DNA from 2 places in the Mycolicibacterium phocaicum genome. Region 2 is predicted to be linked to the other one. Evidence: predicted binding sites of a transcription regulator. Region 2 holds the regulator's gene; the other holds the start of a gene.

Region 1 (5,794 bases), 420 kb from region 2:
GGCAGCTGATCGGTGATCAACTCGACCACCAACAGGACGGTCAGCACCGTCACCGTGATCCAGTTACCGACCCATTCGGCCCAGGTACCCACCAGCGGCAGCCAACCGAGCTTGGCGCCCCAGGCCACCACCGCGGGCGGAGTCAGCGCCCGCAGGCCCGCGACCACACCGATGAGTAAGGCGAACAGCAGAATCAGTGCTTGTGTCACTTGACCTCCGTCAGGTTGCAGACCTTACGGGGACGCTAACACCGGCACGGGTCAGAAGCGACAGAACCGGATATCGGACGCCAGGATCGCCTTGGCCCCGATGGCCGCCAGCTCATCCATGATGGCGTTGACCTGCCGCCGCGGCACCAGGGCACGCACCGCAACCCAGTCGGCGTCAGCCAGGGGCGCGATGGTCGGCGATTCGAGACCCGGCGTGATGGCCGTTGCCTGCTCCAAAACGCTGCGGGGGCAGTCGTAATCGAGCATCAGGTACTGCTGCCCGAACACCACACCCTGGATGCGGGCCGCGAGCTGGTCGCGGGCCGGGTCCGGTGCGACATCGGCGCGCTCGATCAGCACCGCCTCCGAATCGCACAGCGATTCACCGAAGGCCACCAGGTTGTGCAGCGCCAGAGTGCGGCCGGATCCGACGACGTCGGCGATGGCGTCGGCCACGCCGAGCTGGATCGAGATCTCCACGGCGCCGTCGAGGCGGATCACGGTGGCTTCGATCCCCTTGTCGGACAGGTCTTTCCGCACCAGGTTCGGGTAGGCGCTGGCGATGCGCTTGCCGGCCAGATCGGCGACCGTCCAGTCCCGTCCCTTTGGCGCGGCATAGCGGAACGTCGAGGATCCGAAACCCAGGGCCAACCGCTCGCTGACGGGGGCCATCGACTCGGCAGCGAGGTCGCGACCGGTGATGCCGAAGTCCAGCTGCCCGGACCCCACGTAGATGGCAATGTCCTTGGGCCGCAGGAAAAAGAACTCGACCTTGTTCGCCGGGTCGACGACCGTCAGATCCTTCGGATCGGTGCGGCGACGGTATCCGGCCTCGGACAGGATGTGGGCGGCCGACTCACTCAGTGCGCCCTTGTTCGGAACGGCGACGCGCAGGAGGCCGTTGGACGATGCGCCGGTCACAGCTTGCCGTACACGTCGTCGAGGGTCAGGCCGCGCTTGATCATCAATACCTGCGTCCAGTACAGGAGCTGACTGATCTCGCCCGCCAGCTCGTCATCGCTCTCGTGTTCCGCGGCGATCCACACTTCGCCGGCTTCTTCGATGATCTTCTTGCCCAGATGATGCACCCCGGCGTCCAACGCCGCGACGGTGCCGCTGCCGGCCGGCCGGGTCTTCGCTCGCTCACTGAGCTCGGCGAATAGCGCATCGAAGGTCTTCACGGGCTGCAATTGTTTCACGCTGGGCACACGGGCCGTGCACGTGGCCGCCTCGGGTCGCATGCCGAGGTCATAGCCACCTTCGAAAAAACTTTGGTCACTTTGATTGCGCTGGTCACGGTAGGTGACTTGCTGCTCATCGGTCACAGCGACTTGTCGGTGGTTCGAACTATTGTTCGAATATGGCCACCGACCGCACCACCATCCGCACCGCCTACGCGGCACTGGCGGATGCCCTCGCGGCGGTCAACAGCCTCGACTACACCCGACTACCCATCGAGGTCCTGCTCGAGCTGCAATCCCAGCGCGAAACCCTCAAATGCGCCGCCGAAGCCACCGATCACCAGATCCTCGCCGCCGCCCAAACCCAAGCCACCGCCAAAGACATCGGCGCCAAGGATTGGCCCGAGGTGCTGCATGTGCGGTTGCGGATCAGCCGCGAAGAAGCCCGCCGCCGGGTCCGCGACACAGATAATTTGGGCCCGCGCTCGGCCATCACCGGCGAACCGTTGGGCCCGGTGTGGGAGCTGGTGGCCGCCGCGCTGGCCGAAGGTGCGATCAACAGTGAGCACGTGCAGGTCATCACCTGGTTTTTCCAGAAGCTGCCGCTGTGGGCGGCCGACCCGGTCACTCTCGCCCAGTGCGAGACCGACCTGGTGGCCGACGCCCGGGTCAAGACGCCCGAGGACCTCCGCAAAGTCGCAGCGGACCTGTTGTACCGGCTGGATCAGGACGGCCCCGAACCCGACGACGATGAGCCCGACCCCAAGCGTTCGTTCGTGATGGGTAAGCAGCGGCCCGACGGCCGCACCGACGTCACCGCCCAACTCGATCCGGAAGGGCGGGCCTACTGGCAGGTGCTGTTCGACAAGTACGCCGCCCCCGGTATGTGCAACCCCGCCGACGAGGTGCCGTGCCTGTCGGGGACACCCACCCAAGAACAAATCGATGCGGACACCCGCACCCTGGCCCAACGCCAATACGACGCGTTCAAAATGGTCGGGCGAATGATGCTGGCCTCATCCAGCGGGGTGCACAACGGGTTCCCCGTCGGGGTAGTCGCCACCTGCACCGTCACCGACCTGGAAAAACGTGCCGGGGTCGCTGTGACGCACACCGGGACGAAGCTGCCGGTGAAGGATTTGGTGCGGATGGCCGCACAAGGGTCGGACAACTACCTCGCGGTGTTCGATGACCACACCGGCCAACCGCTCTATTTGGGTCGGGCGGCGCGCACCGCCAGCACCGCACAACGGCTGGCCCTGTTCGCCCGGGACCTGGGCTGCACCCGACCCAACTGCACCGCCCCCGCATCCCGCTCCCAGGCCCATCACGTCAACACCAACTGGCGTGATGACGGCCTGACCGACATCACCAACCTCACCCTGGCCTGCGGACCCGACAACCGGCTGGTCGACACCGGCGGCTGGACCACCACCATGGGCCCCGACGGCCGCACCCACTGGACCCCACCACCCCTCTTAGACGTCGGCCAACCAAGGACGAATCAGTACCACCGCCCGACGCTGTACCCCACAGAGCGCGGAGACACCGGCAATGATGAAAGTGACAGTCCCGCAAGGTGATACGGCGCCATCGGCGCCGGAAGGCCACGCCGCCCAACCACGGCGGCGGTACCGCACGCGCTGCGGCACCCACGCGGCAATACGGGCCGCATCGATTCACAGCGCCCGCGCGATGCAACGTGCCACAACGAGCAATGCGCCACCGCGAATGCCGCCGATGCCGATGCCGATGCCTACGCCGAGCCCGCGCCTGCGCCCGAGCCCGCGCCTGCGCCGAAACTCAACCGAGCCTAGGAGTTGCCCTTGTCACCGCGAACCGGCCGGGTGCCGTGGCCCAGCTTTGAGCTACGCGACGGCGATGCCCCCGCCTTGCCGTCGCCCTTCGGCGGGCCTGCCTGCGATCCAGCATCCTTGCCGCCGGCATTCCGATCCTGGGGCTGCCCGGCAGCCGTCACCGGGCCGTGCTGCACCGACCGCCGCCCCGTCGGCTTGAACTGCCCCACCAACTCATCGTCGGTCGTATCCGAAGTCGTCACCGCGCCCTTCGATGTCCGCAACGTCGGTGACACGCGCCCGTTGTGTGTCGCCTTGCGAGATGGCGTCACCGGGTCGGAGACGGTCGCTGTGGGTGCGGCAGGCGCGACAGGCCCGGTCGACACGGCCGCCGTCGGCATGGGCGTCGCGGAGACCGGTGCCGGCACCGCCGCGAACGGCAGCAAGTTGAGTATCGGAGCAGCGATGGAGTTGAAAATCGTGAGCGGCACACCCACGACCAATCCGTACAGGATGATGCCCAAGAACACGAACGGGCCGAAGACGGCAGCGAGCTCAGGCGTACTGACCAATGGCTGGGCCAACGTCAAGAAGGCCGTGGACAGCGCCGACACGATCGCCTGCTCGATGACGGCGACGGCCCCCGCCGGCTGCGGGGCGGGTAGTGCTGTCGCCGCCAGAGGCATTGGCGCCGTGACGGATCCAGCCGTCGGCATCGTCGCGGCTGCACTGGCACCGGAGCTGCCGCCGCCCACCACGCGCACCGCGGCCGCCACCAAATCGGCGTGGGTGTCGACGAACTGGTCCAGCGCGGCCCAGTGCGCCGACATCGACGTATTCACAGCCGCAACCCGGACGGCGCCGGCGTCGAACATGGCACCACGCACCGGCGGGGCCGCGCCCACAAAGCCGAGCACCACGATTGCTGCGGTGGCGACCGCGACACCGACGTTCAGACGAGCCACACCGTTCAGACGAGCCACACAACGAGAGCCGGCGTTGACCATTGCGCACCCCTTCCATGAAGGAGCGCCAGAACCACGGCAGCACCAACGCTCACCGCCGACAATTATCGCGCACGTCAATACGGATGGGCATCAGCCGTCTGACGGAGATTCCGGGGCGCGCGGGCTGAATTCAGTCAGTCACTGCATTCAGCCAGTCACTGAATCAGCCGGTCATGGCAGCCAGGCAACCAGCGGCCTCACTTTGCCAGCAGCTCGGCGTGCATGTCCTCGAGCGCAACACCTTTGGTCTCGCGAACCCACTTGGCGACGAACACCAGCGACAGGAACGCGCACAGCGCGTAGAAGCCGTATGCGACGCCGAGCATGCTGCGCAGTTCGGGGAAGGTGACGGTGATGGCCCAGTTGGCGACCCATTGGCCGGCCGCGGCCAGACCGAGCGCCGCGGCTCGGATGCGGTTGGGAAACATCTCCCCCAGCAGCACCCACACCACCGGCCCCCACGACATGCCGAACGCCACCACGAACAGGTTGGCGGCGACGAGGGCGACGGGCCCCTCCACGCCGCTGAGTTGCGGCACCCCGTTCACCTGCGGGGCGGTACCGAAGATGACCGCCATGGTGGCCAGCGTCAGCGTCATGCCGGCCGAGCCGATGAGCAGCAGCGGCTTGCGGCCGATCTTGTCGATCAGCATGATGGCGACCACGGTCGTCAGGATGTTTACCACCGAGGTGATGACGGTGATGAGGAACGACGAGCTCTCGTCGAAACCGACGGCCTCCCACAGCACGTTCGAGTAGTAGAAGATCACGTTGATACCGACGAACTGCTGGAACACCGACAGCGCCAGACCGACCCAGACGATGCCGTAGAGGCTCAACGGTCCGCCGCCGGGCCGGCACATGTCGCGCCAGGTGGGCTTCTGTTCGGACTCGAGCGTCTGCTGGATGCGACCGATCGTGATCTCCAGGTTCTTCTCCCCGAGCAACGTGGTGAGCACCTTGCGGGCTTCCGGAATTCGGTGCGTGGCAACGAGATACCGGGGCGACTCGGGAATGGTGAAGGCCAGCAGGCCGTACACGATGGCCGGGATGGCCATCAGGATGAACATCCAGCGCCACGCCTCCTGCCCCAGCCACAGCATGTTGCTCGCTCCACCGGCCAGATGCGCGAGGAGTGCGTCGACTGCCAACGACAGGAAGATACCGCTGACGATGGCCAGCTGCTGTAGCGATCCGAGTCGCCCGCGGATGCTCGCCGGTGACGTTTCGGCGATATAGGCCGGAGCGATCACCGACGCGATGCCCACGCCGAGCCCCCCGACAACCCGGAATGCCACCAGCACCCAGATGTTCCAGGCCAGCCCGGCCCCGATGGCGCTGATCAGGAACAGCAGCGCGGCCAGCTTCATGACGGAGAGACGGCCGACGCGGTCGGCCAGCCGCCCGGCCGTCATGGCGCCGACGGCCGCACCGAGCAGCGCCGAGGCAACGGCGATGCCCAGCGACTGATCGTCGATCGCGAAGTGCATCTGGATCGACTTCACCGCGCCGTTGATGACAGCGCTGTCATAGCCGAACAGCAGACCGCCGAGAGCCGCCACCGACGCTATGCGCACCGCACTACGACCGGAGTCGAACTC
Region 2 (5,794 bases):
TGACCAACGACGAGCAGAAGCAGCGCTGGCTGCCCGGTTTCTGCAGCGGCGAACTGATCTGTGCCATCGCGATGACCGAACCGGGCACCGGTAGTGACTTGCAGGGCATCAAGACCCGTGCGGTCAAAGACGGCGACCACTACGTGCTCAACGGCTCGAAGACGTTCATCACCAACGGTATTCACGCCGACCTGGTGATCGTCGTCGCTCAGACCGACCCGGACAAGGGCGCGCAGGGCTTCAGCCTGCTGGTGGTCGAGCGCGGCATGGCGGGTTTCGAGCGCGGCCGTCACCTCGACAAGATCGGCCTCGACGCGCAGGACACCGCGGAATTGTCGTTCACCGAAGTCAAAGTCCCGGCCGAGAACCTGCTGGGCGTCGAGGGCATGGGGTTCGTCTATCTGATGCAGAACCTGCCGCAGGAGCGTATTTCCATCGCCGTGATGGCTGCCGCGGCGATGGAGGCCGTGCTGGAATCGACATTGCAATACGCCAAGGAGCGTAAAGCGTTCGGCAAGCCGATCGGCAGCTTCCAGAACAGCCGATTCGTGTTGGCGGAACTGGCGACAGAGGCCACGGCGGTGCGAATCATGGTCGATGAGTTCATTCGCCTGCATCTCGATCGAAAGCTGACAATCGACCAGGCGGCGATGGCCAAATGGTATTCCACAGAGGCGCAGGTTCGCCTGGTCGACCGGTGTCTGCAGCTGCACGGCGGCTACGGCTATATGCGCGAATATCCCATTGCGCGGGCATTCCTGGACTCGCGCATCCAGACCATCTACGGCGGGACCACCGAGATCATGAAGGAGATCATCGGCCGCGGATTGGGCGTTTAACTAATTGCCGCGCGAATTTATTCGCATATCGAAGCGCGACACACTGGTGCGTCACCGCCCGATATCCCGCACGATGGGCATGAACTGAAGCAAAGTTGACAGAATCTCTCAATCAAGAGAGTTTGTCTGACGGAATTTTGTATCCGGAGTTTTGCCGACCGCGGGAGGAATTCGATGACCGGGCTGCGAACCCGTGGCGGATGGGCTGGTGTCGGGGCCCTTTCTGTCGCGGTGGCATTGCTCATGGCTCCGACGGCATACGCGACACCGGAAAGCGACGCCGACGCGGCGATATCCCACACGTGGGATGCCGCGGGCGGTGACACGGGTGAGCTGGGTGCCAAGGACGGTGACGTCTACCAGGTCGGCGCGGGCTTTGCGCAGAACTTCGCGGGCGGCAAGATCTATTTCAGCGAGGGCACCGGCGCCCATCTCATTTACGGCGCGATCCTCGACAAGTACCAGGCCTTGGGCGGCGCCGCGGACAGCGATCTCGGCTTCCCGACCATCGACGAGGGCGCGGGCAAGGCCACTGACAGCCGCAACAGCACCTTCAGTGCCGCTGACAAGCCGGTCATCTTCTGGACGCCCGACAACGGCGCCTGGGTGGTGCGCGGCGCCATCAACGCCGCCTGGGACAAGCTCGGCGGGTCGGCCGGCACCCTCGGCGTACCCACGGCCGACGAGTCCTGGAAGGGCGACGTCGTCACCCAGCCCTTCACCGGCGGTGAGGTGAGCTGGAACGCCAAGACCAAGGCGTTCACCACCACGCCGGCCGACCTGGCCGGCCAGCTGACCGGCCTCGACGTGCCGGGCGACGCGACGACGGCCATCGCCGCCGCACGACGGGCAGCCGGCGGGCCGCAGGGCACCCTCGGAGACGAGCAGGGTGCCCAGTACAAGGTCGGCGACGGCGTGGCACAGAACTTCGCCGGCGGCACCATCTTCTATTCACCGGCGACCGGTGCGCACGCGATCACCGGCGACGTACTGGCCAAATACCGCGCGGCCGGCGGCCCGCAGGGCGATCTCGGATTCCCGGCGAGCAACGAGACCGACGGCGGCATCTCGCCCACGAGCCGCATCGCCACGTTCGCCGCCGCCGACAACCCGGCGATCTTCTGGACGCCCGAGCACGGCGCGTTCGTCGTCCGCGGCGCGATGAACGCGGCGTGGGACAAGCTCGGTGGCGCGACCGGCAAGCTCGGCGCGCCGACCGCCGATCAGACCGTCAGCGGCGACGTCGTCAGCCAGAAGTTCACGGGCGGTTCGATCTCGTGGAACAAGTCCAGCCGTGCGTTCAGCACCGAGCCGGCAGAACTGGCGTCGCAGTTGGGCGGCCTGCAGGTACCCAGTGTCGATCTGCCGGGCGGGGTGACCTCGCAGTCCGACGAGGCCGGCAAGTGGTACCAGTTCCACTGGTGGTGGTTGCTGGCGATCATCCCGCTGCTGCTCGTCGTGGTCGGCATCGTGATCGCGTCGCTGCTGCGGCGCCGGCGGCACGCCGGACCGGACGCCGTCGACGATCAGGACGCGTACGACTACGACGACCACGAGCTCGGCGACGGGGAGTACGGCGACCCGCAGTATGCGGACGGCGGTGTCGACAGTGAGTACGGCGACGAGTTCGCGGCCGAGGACCAGCAGTTCGACGGCCCGCACGGCGGGCCCGCGTTCCAGAGCAACCCGGACGTCATCGACACCGCGCCGACGGTGTACCCCGATTTCACGGCCGAGCAGCCCGCCGACGAGCCCGCCGACGGTGAGGCGGACGCCGATGCCGATGCCGAGGCGCAAGCCGAGCTCGACGCCGAGCCGGTCGACGCGGCCGAACCCTACGAGCCTGAGCCGCAGGCGAGCGGCGACGACGGCGACCGCGAACCCGCCGACGAACCGACGGCCTCGGTGCAACTCCCGGATGCGTTGCGTCGTGGTGGCGCGGCGGCGGGCCTGACCGCGGCCGGGTTGGCGGGCTTCGCCGGACTTCGGCCCCGGGACCCCGCCGACCGTGTCTGGGCTGCGCCGGCCGAGGACCAGGAGACCGAGGACCAGGCTGACGAGCGTGCGTCCGAGCCCGAGGAACAGGTGGCCGAGGCCGAGACGCCGGAGGTTTCGGAGGCGGAACCGGCAGCCGAGGCTCCTGTGGACGAGGCGCCTGCGGAGGACGCCGTCGCGGCCGGTCCGGCCAGCGGCCGGCACCATGCGCTGGGGGCCGAGGAACCCGAGACCGCGCAGATGTCGTTCCGCGTCGCGACCGGTGCGGAGCCGCCAGAGGGCTACGGCATCAAGGCCAATACCGAGTCGGGTTTGTACTGGGTGCCGGGATCTCCCGGGTATGACGAAGCGCCCGTCCAAATCTGGTTTGCCAGTGAGGAATTCGCGGTCACCAACGGGTTCATCCGCGGCTGACCGGAGTCATGACTGAGCCCCGCTGCGAGCGACTGCAGCGGGGCTCATCTCTAGGTCTGGCAGCCCTCAAATCTTGCGGATGACGGTCACGACCTTGCCGAGGACGACCGCGTCGTTGCCCGGGATCGGGTCGAACGCCGGGTTGTGCGGCATCAGCCACACCTGGCCCTTGGTGCGCTTGAAGGTCTTCACCGTGGCCTCACCGTCGATCATCGCTGCGACGATGTCCCCGTTGTCGGCCACGTTCTGCTGCCGCACGACGACCCAGTCGCCGTCGCAGATCGCGGCGTCGATCATCGACTCGCCGACCACCTTCAGAAGGAACAACGAGCCCTCACCCACGAGTTCGCGGGGGAGCGGGAAGACGTCTTCGACGGCCTCTTCGGCAAGGATCGGGCCGCCGGCGGCGATCCGGCCGAGCACCGGCACGAACGTCGGTTCGGGCAGCGCGTCCGAACCGGAGACATCGGTTGTGATGGTGGCGCCCGTCGAGTCGTCCGCACCGCGCACGTCCACGGCGCGCGGGCGGTTCGGGTCGCGGCGCAGGTAGCCCTTCTTCTCCAGCGTGCGCAGCTGGTGGGCCACCGACGAGGTCGAGGTGAGGCCGACGGCGTCGCCGATCTCCCGGATGCTGGGCGGATAGCCGCGGGTGGTGACCGAGGTGCGGATGACGTCGAGGATGGTCCGCTGGCGCTCGGTGAGGCTGCTGGACCGTCCGCCTGGCTGGGTGTCCGGGGTATCGGTGCTGTCGCTCATGCAGACGAATCTAGCCCAGTGCGGACGATTCATCAAACATGTGTTCGAGATCGGGCGGGTCGGCGTGTCGCGGACGGATCTCGTCGTGACGTCGTGAAAGGGGCGGCGGAGTCGGCGAACGGAACTTGTCGGTGGGTCGTCGTATCGTTCGCAACAGTTCGATCACATGTTCTACCTTTCGAACATTTGGGCGATATAGTCGAACACAAGAGCGATCGAACCTATGTACGAACTCCTGAGAGGAACCGACATGACCGTCATCACCCGCGAATACCCGACCGACGTCGTCGTCCGCACCGTGCCTCGGCGTGGAGATGTGAATCCGCACCGCCAGGCCCGGCTGCGGCCGGCTGGTTCCCGTCCTGCGGGCGCGGCCTTCCGCCACCGCGGTACGGGAGTACTGACCTCCCGGGCCTCGCACCGTCGCAACCCGATCACGCCGTTGACCACGGTGATGCTGGCTCTGGTCGCGGCCGGGATCACGGTGTGGCTGGGCCTGGTGGCGCAGTTCGGCGAAGCTGTCCAGCCGACATCGTCGGCGGCCTCGGTGCCCGCACAGCTCGCGGTGGTCCGGGTGCAGACCGGGGAGTCCATTCAGCAGGTCGCCCGGCGCGTGGCGCCCGACGCGCCCGTCAGCGCCGTCGTCGACCGCATCAAGGAGCTCAACAAGCTGCCGTCGGTGGCACTGAACGCCGGTCAGACGCTGATCGCGCCGGTCGGCTGAGGACAGCCCGTGCGCACCTCGATCGGCACGGCGCCCGGCCGCGTCCGAGCGGCACGGGTAGGCTCAAGACCGTTCGAAACGGTCGATTGTCGGTGCGGCGAAGGAGCGGTGATGCACTGTCCGTTCTGCCGGCATCCGAACTCGCGTGTGGTCGATTCACGGGAAGCTGATGAAGGGCAGGCGATTCGGCGTCGCCGGTCATGCCCGGAATGCGGCCGCCGGTTCACGACGGTGGAAACTGCGGTCGTCGCGGTGGTCAAACGCAGCGGCGTCACAGAACCGTTCAGCCGGGACAAGGTGATCAAGGGCGTGCGGCGCGCCTGCCAGGGTCGGCAGGTCGACGACGATGCCCTGAACCAGTTGGCACAGAAGGTCGAAGATGCGGTGCGGGCCACCGGATCTCCCGAAGTGCCGAGCCATGAGGTCGGGCTGGCGATCCTCGGCCCTTTGCGTGACCTCGATGAGGTCGCCTATCTGCGGTTCGCCTCCGTGTACCGCTCATTCTCGTCCGCTGAGGACTTCGAACGCGAAATCGAGGCGCTGCGCGCGCACCGCGGCGTGACGTCGTCGGGCTGACTGCCGCTAGGTCGCGCTGCGTTCGTCGGTCTCCATCGCGTCGAGCACCGCGAACTTCGTATCCTGCGGGGCGTCGATCGATTTCGCGGTGACGCCGGTCTGCAGTAGGCCGCGCAGGGCATCGCGGTCGTACACCGACGGCGCGGTGGTGTCGATGAACTCCTCGACGAGCTTCACGAACCGATCGGGATCGTCATGAAATGGGAAATGGCCCGAGTTGTCGAAGAACTCGAGCCGAGAACCTGGCATCGCGGCATGGGCCAGCTCGCCATGAGCAGCCGGGATGACGGCATCGTGGGTGCCCCAAACCAATTGCACCGGAATGGCTTCGGTCAAATAACATCGATCCAGCATCGTGACCACCTGGCCCCGCCAGTCGACCACCGCACGCAGGGTCCGGGCAAAGGCGGACGAGGCCTTGGGTTCGGGCAGGTCGTTGAGGATCCGCAGCATGTTCGGCAGGTCGTGACCCAGACCGGTCGACCCGAGC

The links. The regulator LexA, encoded in region 2, represses DNA repair genes until DNA is damaged. The targets are predictions, from matches to a motif close to CGAACANNTGTTCG.
Region 1: a site for LexA is predicted at 1,553-1,566, ahead of G6N46_RS08175 (HNH endonuclease signature motif containing protein). Genes of this name have one in related genera too.

What each region holds. Positions count from the first base shown of each region.
Region 1 is NZ_AP022616.1:1,683,410-1,689,203, forward strand. It holds gene G6N46_RS08160 (DUF4126 family protein) at 1-209, opposite strand, end outside; gene hisG (ATP phosphoribosyltransferase) at 261-1,130, opposite strand; gene G6N46_RS08170 (phosphoribosyl-ATP diphosphatase) at 1,127-1,408, opposite strand; gene G6N46_RS08175 (HNH endonuclease signature motif containing protein) at 1,570-2,973, shown strand; gene G6N46_RS08180 (hypothetical protein) at 3,204-4,151, opposite strand; gene G6N46_RS08185 (sugar porter family MFS transporter) at 4,391-5,794, opposite strand, start outside.
Region 2 is NZ_AP022616.1:1,262,297-1,268,090, reverse strand. It holds gene G6N46_RS06175 (acyl-CoA dehydrogenase family protein) at 1-839, shown strand, start outside; gene G6N46_RS06170 (LGFP repeat-containing protein) at 1,014-3,248, shown strand; gene lexA (transcriptional repressor LexA) at 3,315-4,004, opposite strand; gene G6N46_RS06160 (LysM peptidoglycan-binding domain-containing protein) at 4,255-4,728, shown strand; gene nrdR (transcriptional regulator NrdR) at 4,840-5,304, shown strand; gene G6N46_RS06150 (alpha/beta fold hydrolase) at 5,311-5,794, opposite strand, start outside.